DNA from 2 places in the Streptomyces sp. NPDC056738 genome. Region 1 is predicted to be linked to the other one. Evidence: riboswitches for the same ligand, from Rfam matches in the RefSeq annotation. Region 1 holds a riboswitch; the other holds the start of a gene.
What was found. A riboswitch is a leader RNA that binds a small molecule or an ion and turns the genes downstream of it on or off. The one in region 1 is predicted to bind cyclic di-AMP.
Positions count from the first base shown of each region.

Region 2: another riboswitch for cyclic di-AMP. It lies ahead of ACFRIC_RS34210 (M23 family metallopeptidase); the one in region 1 lies ahead of ACFRIC_RS11150 (M23 family metallopeptidase).

Region 1 covers NZ_JBHTZF010000004.1:22,691-27,846, reverse strand. The annotation lists gene ACFRIC_RS11170 (MarR family winged helix-turn-helix transcriptional regulator) at 1-91, opposite strand, end outside; gene ACFRIC_RS11165 (dihydrofolate reductase family protein) at 172-1,314, shown strand; tRNA gene ACFRIC_RS11160 (tRNA-Met) at 1,398-1,471, shown strand; gene ACFRIC_RS11155 (PP2C family protein-serine/threonine phosphatase) at 1,655-2,851, shown strand; cyclic di-AMP (ydaO/yuaA leader) riboswitch at 3,067-3,223, shown strand; gene ACFRIC_RS11150 (M23 family metallopeptidase) at 3,235-4,272, shown strand; gene ACFRIC_RS11145 (aldo/keto reductase) at 4,406-5,156, shown strand, end outside.
Region 2 covers NZ_JBHTZF010000016.1:28,391-33,546, forward strand. The annotation lists gene ACFRIC_RS34205 (GntR family transcriptional regulator) at 226-918, opposite strand; gene ACFRIC_RS34210 (M23 family metallopeptidase) at 1,115-1,882, opposite strand; cyclic di-AMP (ydaO/yuaA leader) riboswitch at 1,895-2,051, opposite strand; gene ACFRIC_RS34215 (M16 family metallopeptidase) at 2,267-3,655, opposite strand; gene ACFRIC_RS34220 (M16 family metallopeptidase) at 3,652-5,013, opposite strand.

The DNA of each region.
Region 1 (5,156 bases):
GGCGGTCGATGGCGTCCGCCAGGAGGGAGGTCGCGGAGATGTACGAGCGCCAGGCGCGCTGTTCTGCGGCGGAGAGCCAGCGGGTCGTCATGAGACCAGTCTAGGTATTGTTTAAAACTTGAACCACTGCGCCCGGATTCCTGTGCGCGTGCGACCGGAGGAAGCGTCCCGATGCCCCGTCCCTACGTCCTGCTGTCCGCCGCCGTCTCCCTCGACGGCTTCCTGGACGACACCGGCCCCGACCGGCTGCTGCTCTCGGGACCGGCCGACTTCGACCGGGTCGACGAGGTGCGGGCGTCCAGCGACGCGATCCTGGTGGGCGCCGGCACGCTGCGCACGGACAACCCGCGGCTCCTGGTCAACTCCGCCGAACGGCGGGCCGCCCGGGTCGCCGGCGGCCGTCCCGAGTACCCGCTGAAGGTCACCGTCAGCGGTTCCGGAGAGCTCGACCCGCGGGCGCAGTTCTGGCACACGGGCGGCGAGAAGGTCGTCTACACCACGGACGAGGGCGCGACGCGCGCGGCCGCCGCGCTCGACGGGCTCGTCGGCGTCGACGTCGTCCCGACCGGCCCCGCACTGGACTGGCGGGTGCTGCTGGAACACCTTCACGACGTACGGGGGGTGCGCCGCCTCATGATCGAAGGGGGCGGCAAGGTCCACACCCAGCTCGTGGGCGAGCAGCTCGCCGACGAACTGCAGCTCGCCGTCGCCCCCCTCTTCGTCGGGCAGCCGGACGCGCCGCGGCTGTTCGGGACCGGGGCGTACCCGCCGGGCCGGATGCGGCTGGTGGAGACCCGGCCCGTCGGCGACGTCGTCCTCATCCGGTACGTCCCCACCGCGCCCGGCACCGGCTCGCTCGCCTCCGCCGCCGACCGCCGATGGCTGGAGCTCGCCTGCGAGCTGGCGGAACTGTGCCCGCCCTCCAAGACGGCGTTCAGCGTGGGCGCCGTGGTGGTCGCCGCCGACGGCACCGAGCTGGCCCGCGGCCACTCCCGCGAGGGCGGGGACCCCGTCGTGCACGCCGAGGAGGCCGCCCTCGCCAAGATCGACCCGGTCGATCCCCGGCTGGCCGGCGCCACCGTCTACAGCAGCCTGGAACCGTGCGCCCACCGGGCCTCCCGGCCCGCCCCCTGTGCCCGGCTCATCCTCGACGCCGGTGTGCGGCGGGTCGTCACCGCCTGGCGCGAGCCCGACACCTTCGTCACGGACGCCGACGGGAACGGGCTCCTCGCCGCAGCGGGCGCCGAGGTCGTCGTCCTGCCCGAGTACGCGGACCGCGCCGAGGCCCCCAACCGGCATCTGGCGGGGGGGTAGGGAGCACCTCCCGCGCCGCGCGAGGGGCTGGTTTAAACGGGTGTGCTTCGGGTCCCGCGGATGGCGTACACTGGTCTTAACGACGCGGGGTGGAGCAGCTCGGTAGCTCGCTGGGCTCATAACCCAGAGGTCGCAGGTTCAAATCCTGTCCCCGCTACTGAAGGCCAAGGGCCGGAACTCGGATTCACGAGTTCCGGCCCTTGGTGTTTCGTCCTTCTCTCTTTCTCGTTCTTCGTCCCGCCGAATTCCCCGTCCGGTTCCGTTCCGGCCGGCGGAGCCTTGCTCCCCCGGTCGGGCCACAGGGGTCGCCCGCCGCCCCCGCACCGGTTCTTCTGGACGGGTGGGGCAGCCAGGAGGTGAGCGGCGGACCGGACAGTTCCATGACCGGGCCGGCCGGCCCTCCCGCGGCGCCCACGAGCCCGGCGGCGTCCCGTCGCCCGGTCCGGCGGGAGTGGACCCGCGCCGGATCGTGTGGACACGCTCCTTCGTCCGGGCCCTGCCCGTCCTGCTCGTCGCCGCCGGGATCGTCTACGACTACTTCACCCCGTCGGAATTCACCGCGACCCCCCTGTTCGCGGCCGCGCCCCTGGTCGCCGCGCCCCTCTTCTCGCTGCGCGGGACCGTTCTCGCCGGCGTCCTCGCCGTGGGCGCGGTGCTCGTGACGCACTGTGTGCTCGACATCGTCCTCCAGGTCGACGCGGTCACCGAGGTGGTCACCGTCGCGATGGCCGCCGTCCTCGCCGTGCTCATCAACAGCGTCGTCCGGCGCGGCGACGAGCGGCTCGCCTCCGTCCGGGAGATCGCCGAGTTCGCGCAGCGCGCCGTGCTGCCCGAACCCGAGGCGCTGATCGCCGGTCTCGAGGTGGCGGCCCGGTACGAGGCGGCGCAGGAGGACGCGTTCATCGGCGGGGACCTGTACGCCGTACAGGACTCCCCGTACGGCGTGCGGCTGATCGTCGGGGACGTGCGCGGCAAGGGGATGACCGCGGTGGCCACCGTCGCGACGGTGGTCGGTGCGTTCGGTGAGGCGGCCGAGCGGGAGACGGCCCTGGAGGGCGTCGCGGAGCGCCTGGAGCGGGCGCTGACGCGGGCGGGCACCCGGCGCGACAGCGTCGACGCGGTCGAGGGGTTCACGACCGCCGTCCTCGCCGAGATCCCGCCGGGCGAGGACGTCGTACGCGTCGTCAACCGCGGCCATCCGCCGCCCCTGCTGCTGCATGCCGACGGCACGCTCCGCACCCTCTCCGCCGAGTCCTTCGCGCTGCCCCTGGGGATGAGTGAACTGGGGAGCCTGCCCGCCCCGACGCTGCGGGAGGGGTTTCCGCGCGGGGCGACGCTGCTCCTGCACACCGACGGACTGTCCGAGGCCCGCGACGCGCGGGGGAGGTTCTTCGATCCGGCCGCCTGGCTGGCCGGACGGGTCTTTCCCGGTCCCGACGCGCTGCTGACCGCCCTCTTCGACGCGGCCCGCGAGCACACGGGCGGCCCGCTGACGGACGACTTGGCGCTGCTCGCCGTCCGGCGTCACGAAAAGTGACGGGACTGTCTCCCTCCGCATAACGACTGACATACCGTCAGGGAAATCCGTGCAAGCGGCACGCGGTCAACTCGCCCGTTTTTCATCGTTCATGACCCCAAAGTCCTGGCCAAGAGGCGTTAATGATCAGTCGGAACGGCTTGGAATTCGGTGGCCGGGTCTATTAACGTTCGATAACGCAGCGCGGTCGTCACAACCGTCACAAGAGGCGGCTCCGTGCGCACGCGCCGAATCCCGCAAGGGAACCGGGGAACCAACTCGTGGGGTGAATCGAGCGTATTCCGCCGTCGATGCACGGTGGCCGTACGCGCGTAGGAGACCTTCCTGCTCCGAACCCGTCAGCTAACCCGGTAGGCGGCAAGGAAGGAAAGGAGTGCGCCCACGTGGCGTCCAACCGGCCCGCTCAGCCAACCTCGTTCGCGCCGAACGAAGCCCACACCTTCGGCTACGGCAAGGACGACGGTCCCTGGGAGGAGTGGAACCCCACCGAGGATTCCCTCGCTCCCGTCCGCGGCCGGCACCGCACGGGCAAGCAGCGCGGCGGAGGACTCGCCCGCAGCTCCACGGTTCTCGGCGTCGGAGTCATAGCCGCCGTCGGCGGTGGCGGCATCGCCAGCGCCGCTCCGGGCAAGGCGCCCGTCTCGATCTCACTGCCCGACCTGTCGTCGGTCACCGCGTCGGCCAAGGCCCTGATCTCGGACGGCGGATCCAGCGCCACCCCCAAGGGTTCCACGACTCCGCTCACCAGCGCCGGCCTGACCAGCGCCGACACGGCGCAGGGAAGCTCCGACGCCGGTGAGGCGCTGCGCGACCGCATCATGGCGCAGGCCCAGTCGCAGCAGAACCAGGCCGACACCGCCACGCAGAAGGCCGCCCAGACCGCCGCCGCGCAGAAGGCCGTACAGGCCGCCGCCAAGCAGCAGGACGAGGCCGAGGCCAAGGAAGCCGCCGCGAAGAAGAAGGCGGAGGAGGCGGCCAAGCAGAAGGCCGAGGCCGAGCGCCTCGCCGAGCTCGCCAAGAGCTACTCGCTGCCGACCTCCTCGTACACGCTGACCTCGCGCTTCGGTGAGGCCGGCTCCATGTGGTCCTCCGGCTACCACACCGGACTCGACTTCGCGGCGCCCACCGGCACGCTGATCAAGGCGATCCACAGCGGCACCATCACCGAGGCCGGCTGGGCCGGCGCGTACGGCTACCGCACGATCCTCACCCTCGACGACGGCACGGAACTCTGGTTCTGCCACCAGTCGTCGATCAGCGTCACCGTCGGCCAGAAGGTCGCCACCGGTGACGTCATCGGACGCGTGGGCGCGACGGGCAACGTCACCGGGCCGCACCTGCACCTCGAAGTGCACCCCGGCGGCGCCGCCACCGGCATCGACCCGATGGCCTGGCTCCAGAGCAAGGGCCTCAACCCCTGATCCCCGATCTCCGGCAGCCCTGACGTCAACCCCCCCGGCGTCAGGGCTGTCGGCCGTCCGGACGCGGACGGCGGCACGCACCGGAACGGTGAGTGTGGAATACACGCATCCGGTACGGGCGTTGTCGCCTTACATGACTTCCCTTCGCAAGCTCGGTTCGTCCGACCTCGAGGTCTTCCCGCTCTCCCTCGGGGGCAACGTCTTCGGCTGGACGGCCGACGAGACCCGGTCCTTCGCCGTGCTCGACGCCTACGCCGCCGCCGGAGGCAACTTCCTCGACACGGCCGACTCCTACTCCGCCTGGGTCGAGGGCAACGAGGGCGGCGAGTCCGAGACCGTCATCGGCAAGTGGCTGAAGAGCCGCGGCAACCGCGCCGACATCGTGGTCGCCACCAAGGTCAGCCAGCACCCCGCGTACCCGGGACTGTCCGGTGCCAACATCAAGGCCGCGGCCGACGCGTCGCTGCGCCGCCTGGGCACCGACCACATCGACCTCTACTACACGCACTTCGACAAGCCGGAAGTGCCCGTCGAGGAGATCATCGGCGCCCTCGACGAGCTGGTGAAGGCCGGGAAGGTGCGGCACATCGCCGCCTCCAACATCTCCCCGGAGCGGCTTCGGGAGTCCCTGGAGTTCTCCGACCGCGAGGGCCTCGCCCGGTACGTCGCGCTCCAGCCCCACTACAACCTGGTCTCGCGCGACACCTACGAGGGCGCCCTCCAGGAGGTCGCCTCCCAGGCCGGGCTGGCGGCCGTCCCGTACTTCGCGCTCGCGGCCGGCTTCCTCACCGGCAAGTACCGCCCCGGCAACACCGTCGACTCGCCCCGGGCGGCCGGCGCGGCCAAGCATCTCGGCACGGAACGCGGGCCGCGGGTCCTCGCCG
Region 2 (5,156 bases), on a different contig from region 1:
ACCGCCCCCGGGCAGTCGGACACGCACGGCCGAGCCGCGCCACCCTTTCTTCGGGTGGCGCGGCTCGGCCGTTTTCCGTGGGCTCCCCCGCACATTCCCCAGGTGTCACGCCCGCCTCGCGCCGCGACCACGGGAATGACGCGCACCGGAATTCAGGGCACGCGAATAAAAGGGCATCAGAAATGAGCCCCCACCGAATATCCCTCTTTGTATACGGCGCCTGTGTTAAAGACGCGGGCCCGTCATGTTTACGGGATGTTGCGAAGTTCTCACACGGTCCGCCCGCTCGCCTCCGGGGAATCGGAGCCGGTGCGCGGCGCTGGCGCGCTCGGTGTGCAGGGCCGTGATCGCGCGGGCCCGCTCACTGTCCCCGCGGGCCACCGCGTCCACGATGCCGCCGTGCTCCGCCCAGGACTCCGCGGGGTCGGCCGGCGCCTCCACCGAGTACATCCAGGCGATCTTGTGGCGGAGCTGGGCGAGCGTCGAGGTCAGCGCGGGGCTGCCGGACGCCTGCGCCAGCGTCTCGTGGAACCAGCCGCCCAGCGAGCGCAGATCCTCGCTGTGGCCTCGCCTGGAGCGCTCCTGCCCGAGCCTGACCAGACCCCGCAGCACCTTGAGATGGGCCTCCGTGCGCCGCTGTGCGGCCCGCGCGGCCCCCAGCGGCTCCAGCAGCATGCGCATCTCCAGGAGGTCCGCCGCCTCCAGCTCCGTGGGCTCCGCGACACAGGCGCCCGCGTGCCGGCGGGTGACCACGAAGCCCTCGGCCTCCAGCGTGCGCAGGGCCTCGCGCACGGGGACGCGCGAGACGCCGTAACGGCGCGCGAGCAGTTCCTCGGTGAGCCGGCCGCCGCGCTCGTAGACACCCGCGACGATGTCGTCACGGATCGCCGTGCACACCGAGTGTGCCGGAATACGCATGACCGACCTCCGCTTTAATCCCCGTGAAACGCCGTCGATTGACGCTTGTTCAGTGACTCTATTGCAGGAAGCCTGAATTTCCGATGGCGGGCCTGAATCCATGGATATTTTTTGGACAGACGACGTCCGGAAACGACGATGCCCCGGCTCGGTGAGCCGGGGCATCGAAAACGGCGGGGAAGCCGCAAAGCGTTCGTCAGACGTTGACGCCGTGCGAGCGCAGGTAGGCGACCGGGTCGATGTCCGAGCCGTACTCGGCGGTCGTACGGGCCTCGAAGTGGAGGTGCGGTCCCGTGGTGTTGCCGGTGTCCCCGGAGAGGCCGATCTGCTGCCCCGGGGTGACGGCCTGCCCCACGGACACCCCGATGGACGACAGGTGGCCGTACATGGTGTACGTGCCGTCGTGCATCTTGATCACGACTTGATTGCCGTAGGCGCCGCCCCAGCCGGCCGTGACCACCGTGCCGGAGCCGACGGCGTGGACCGAGGTGCCGGAGGCGGCGTGGAAGTCGACGCCGGTGTGGCTGCCGGAGGACCAGAGGGCGCTGCTGGCCTGGTAGCCGGTGGAGACGTACGAACCCGTGATCGGCATGACGAACGTGTTCAGGCGCTTGCGCTCGGCCTCGCGGGCGGCGCGCTCCTTGGCCTCGCGGAGCTTGGATGCCTGCTCCGCGGCCTGCTTGCGCGCGGTCTGCTCGGCCTGCTTGCGCGCGGCGGCCTCGTCGGCGGCGCGCTGCTGTGCGAAGGCCTGGGCGTCGATCTGGTCGGCGACCGTGTCGTTCAGGGTGACGGCCTGGGTGAGCCCGGTCTGCTCGACGGAGGCTTCCGCGGCGAACGCGGGGGCGGCCAGGGTTCCGATCACGCCGGTGGTGGTGAGCGCCGCGACCCCGACAGCGGTCGTGGTGGTGCTGTGCACCCGGCTGCTCGTACGACGATGCTTGCCGGTGCCACAGGTGAACGCCATGTAGGGGCTGATCCTTTCCTTCCCTCTCGCCTACCGGGTTAGCTGACGGGTTCGGAGCAGGAAGGTCTCCTACGGGCCCCCTCCGAAGAGGGCGTCCGATTCACCCCAGGGACTGCGTGGGTCCCCGGCTCCCCTGACTCGCGTCTCGGGGACTCGGCGATGGCTGTCCGGTGCCGCGGGCGCGGCGCACTGCGTGACGAACAGCCGCCCCGACGCTAAACGGGGTGTCTTTCGAACAACAAACGGATCACGATTTTTGTAACGCATCCCACAGGGCAGAAGGGCAACCGCCGTACGAATACGGACATCTTGGGACCGGAGTCCGGAAAGAGAAGGGCCCTGACGGCTCTTCAGCCGTCAGGGCCCTCTTCCGTCCCACGGGTCCTACTCGGCTGCCACCACGGTGACTTCACCGATTCCGAGGGCCCTGACCGGGTCCGCGATCTGTGCCGCGTCGCCGACCAGGACGGTCACCAGACGGTCCGTCGGGAAGGCGCTCACGGCCGCCGCGGTGGCCTCCACGGTGCCGGTGGCGGCCAGTTGCCGGTAGAGCGTCGCCTGGTAGTCGTCCGGCAGGTGCTGCTCGACCTGGTCCGCGAGCGTGCTCGCGACGGCCGCGGCGGTCTCGAACTTGAGGGGCGCGACACCCACCAGGTTCTGCACGGCGACGTCGCGCTCGGTGTCCGTCAGGCCCTCGGCCGCGAGGGTGCGCAGCACCTTCCACAGGTCGTCGAGCGCCGGGCCGGTGTTGGGGGTGTCGACGGAACCGCTGATGGCGAGCATCGCGGCGCCCGTGCCGTCCGGCGCGGAGCGAAGGACCTGCCCGAACGCCCGCACACCGTAGGTGTAGCCCTTCTCCTCGCGCAGGACGCGGTCCAGGCGCGAGGTGAGGGTGCCGCCGAGGCAGTAGGTGCCGAGGACCTGGGCGGGCCACACGCGGTCGTGCCGGTCGGCGCCGACCCGGCCGATGAGGAGCTGCGTCTGGACGGCTCCGGGGCGGTCGACGATGATCACGCGGCCGGTGTCGTCGGCGCTCACCGGCGGCACGGGACGCGGTTCGGCGGACGAGCCGGTCCAGGAGCCGAGGGTGTCGGCGAGCAGTTCGTCGAGGTCGAGACCGGTCAGGTCGCCGACGACGACCGCGGTGGCCGTGGCGGGGCGGACGTGCCTCTCGTAGAAGGCGCGCACACCCGACGCGTCGATGTTGCGGACGGTCTCCTCGGTGCCCTGGCGGGGGCGCGACATCCGCGCGGTCGCCGGGAACAGTTCCTTGGAGAGTTCCTTGGCCGCGCGACGGGCCGGGTTGGCCGTCTCGTGCGGGATCTCGTCCAGCCGGTTGGTCACCAGCCGCTCGACCTCGCTGTCCGCGAACGCGGGGGCCCGCAGGGCGTCGGCGAGCAGGCCGAGGGCCTTGGCCAGACGCGAGACGGGCACTTCGAGGGACAGGCGTACGCCGGGGTGGTCGGCGTGCGCGTCGAGCGTGGCGCCGCAGCGCTCCAGCTCGGCGGCGAAGTCCTCGGCCGAGTGCTTGTCGGTGCCCTCGGAGAAGGCGCGCGCCATGATCGTGGCGATGCCGTCCAGGCCCGCCGGCTCGGCGTCCAGCGGCGCGGCGAGGATCACCTCGACGGCGACGACCTGCTGGCCGGGGCGGTGGCAGCGCAGCACGGTCAGACCGTTGTCCAGGGCGCCGCGCTCGGGGGCGGGGAACGCCCACGGCTTCGGCTGTCCGGCCTGGGGCCGCGGGTGGAAGTCCATGGTGGCGAGCTCGGTCACTTCGCCGCCTCCTCGTCGGTCTCGTCGGCGGAGTCGGCCGCCTCGGCGGCTTCGGCTGTGGTGGGTTCGTAGACGAGCACCGCGCGGTTGTCGGGGCGCAGGCGGGCCTTGGCGGCCTCCTGGACCTCTTCCGCCGTGACGTCCAGGACGCGCTGCACGGCGGTCAGGGCGAGCTGCGGGTCGCCGAACAGGACGGCGTACCGGCACAGTTCGTCGGCGCGGCCTGCGACGGTACCGAGCCGGTCGAGCCACTCGCGCTCCAACTGGGCCTGGGCGCGCTCCATTTCCTCTGCCGTGGGGCCCTCCTCGGCGAACCGGGCGAGCTCCTCGTCGACGGCTGCCTCGATGACCGGGACCTCGACGTCGCCGGACGTCTTCACGTCCAGCCATCCCAGGGAGGGCGCTCCGGCGAGCCGCAGCAGGCCGAACCCCGCAGCGACGGCGGTGCGGTCACGGCGTACGAGCCGGTTGTAGAGCCGGGAGGACTCGCCGCCGCCGAGGACGGTGAGCGCCAGGTCGGCCGCGTCGCACGCGCGCGTGCCGTCCTCCGGGAGGCGGTAGGCGGCCATCAGGGCGCGCGCCGGGACGTCCTCCTCGACGACCTCACGGATCTGCTCGCCGATGACGTCGGGCAGCGAGCCGTCCCGCGGGGCGGGCTTGCCGTCGTGCCCGGGGATGGAGCCGAAGTACTTCTCGACCCAGGCGAGCGTCTGCTCCGGGTCGATGTCGCCGACGACCGACAGGACCGCGTTGTTGGGCGCGTAGTTGGTGCGGAAGAACGCGCGGGCGTCCTCCAGGGTGGCCGCGTCCAGGTCCGCCATCGACCCGATCGGGGTGTGGTGGTACGGGTGGCCCTCGGGGTACGAGAGCGCGGTGAGCTTCTCGAAGGCGGTGCCGTACGGGACGTTGTCGTAGCGCTGGCGGCGCTCGTTCTTCACGACGTCGCGCTGGTTCTCCATGGACTCGTCGTCCAGCGCCTCGAGCAGTGACCCCATGCGGTCGGCCTCCAGCCAGAGCGCGAGCTCGAGCTGGTGGGCAGGCATGGTCTCGAAGTAGTTGGTGCGCTCGAAGCTCGTCGTGCCGTTGAGCGAGCCGCCGGCGCCCTGGACGAGTTCGAAGTGACCGTTGCCATGAACCTGCTTGGAGCCCTGGAACATCAGGTGCTCGAAGAGGTGGGCGAGTCCGGTCCGGCCCTTGACCTCGTGGCGCGAGCCGACGTCGTACCAGAGGCACACCGCGGCGACCGGGGTCAGATGGTCCTCGGAGAGCACCACGCGCAGGCCGTTGGCCAGGCGGTGCTCGGTCGCTGTCAGGCCGCCGGAGCCTGCCTCAGCTGTGGCCGTGTGACCCATGGGCATGTACGTCCCTTCGATCGCGGAACTGCGTCATTCCTGTCGGTCCTGCCACTGTATGCAAGCGCGCGGACGGCTGGCGAAGTTCCCGCACCTCGTACGCCGAGAGCGAGACTCGTGCGTGTCCCCGGCGCGCCCTGGGAAGGCCT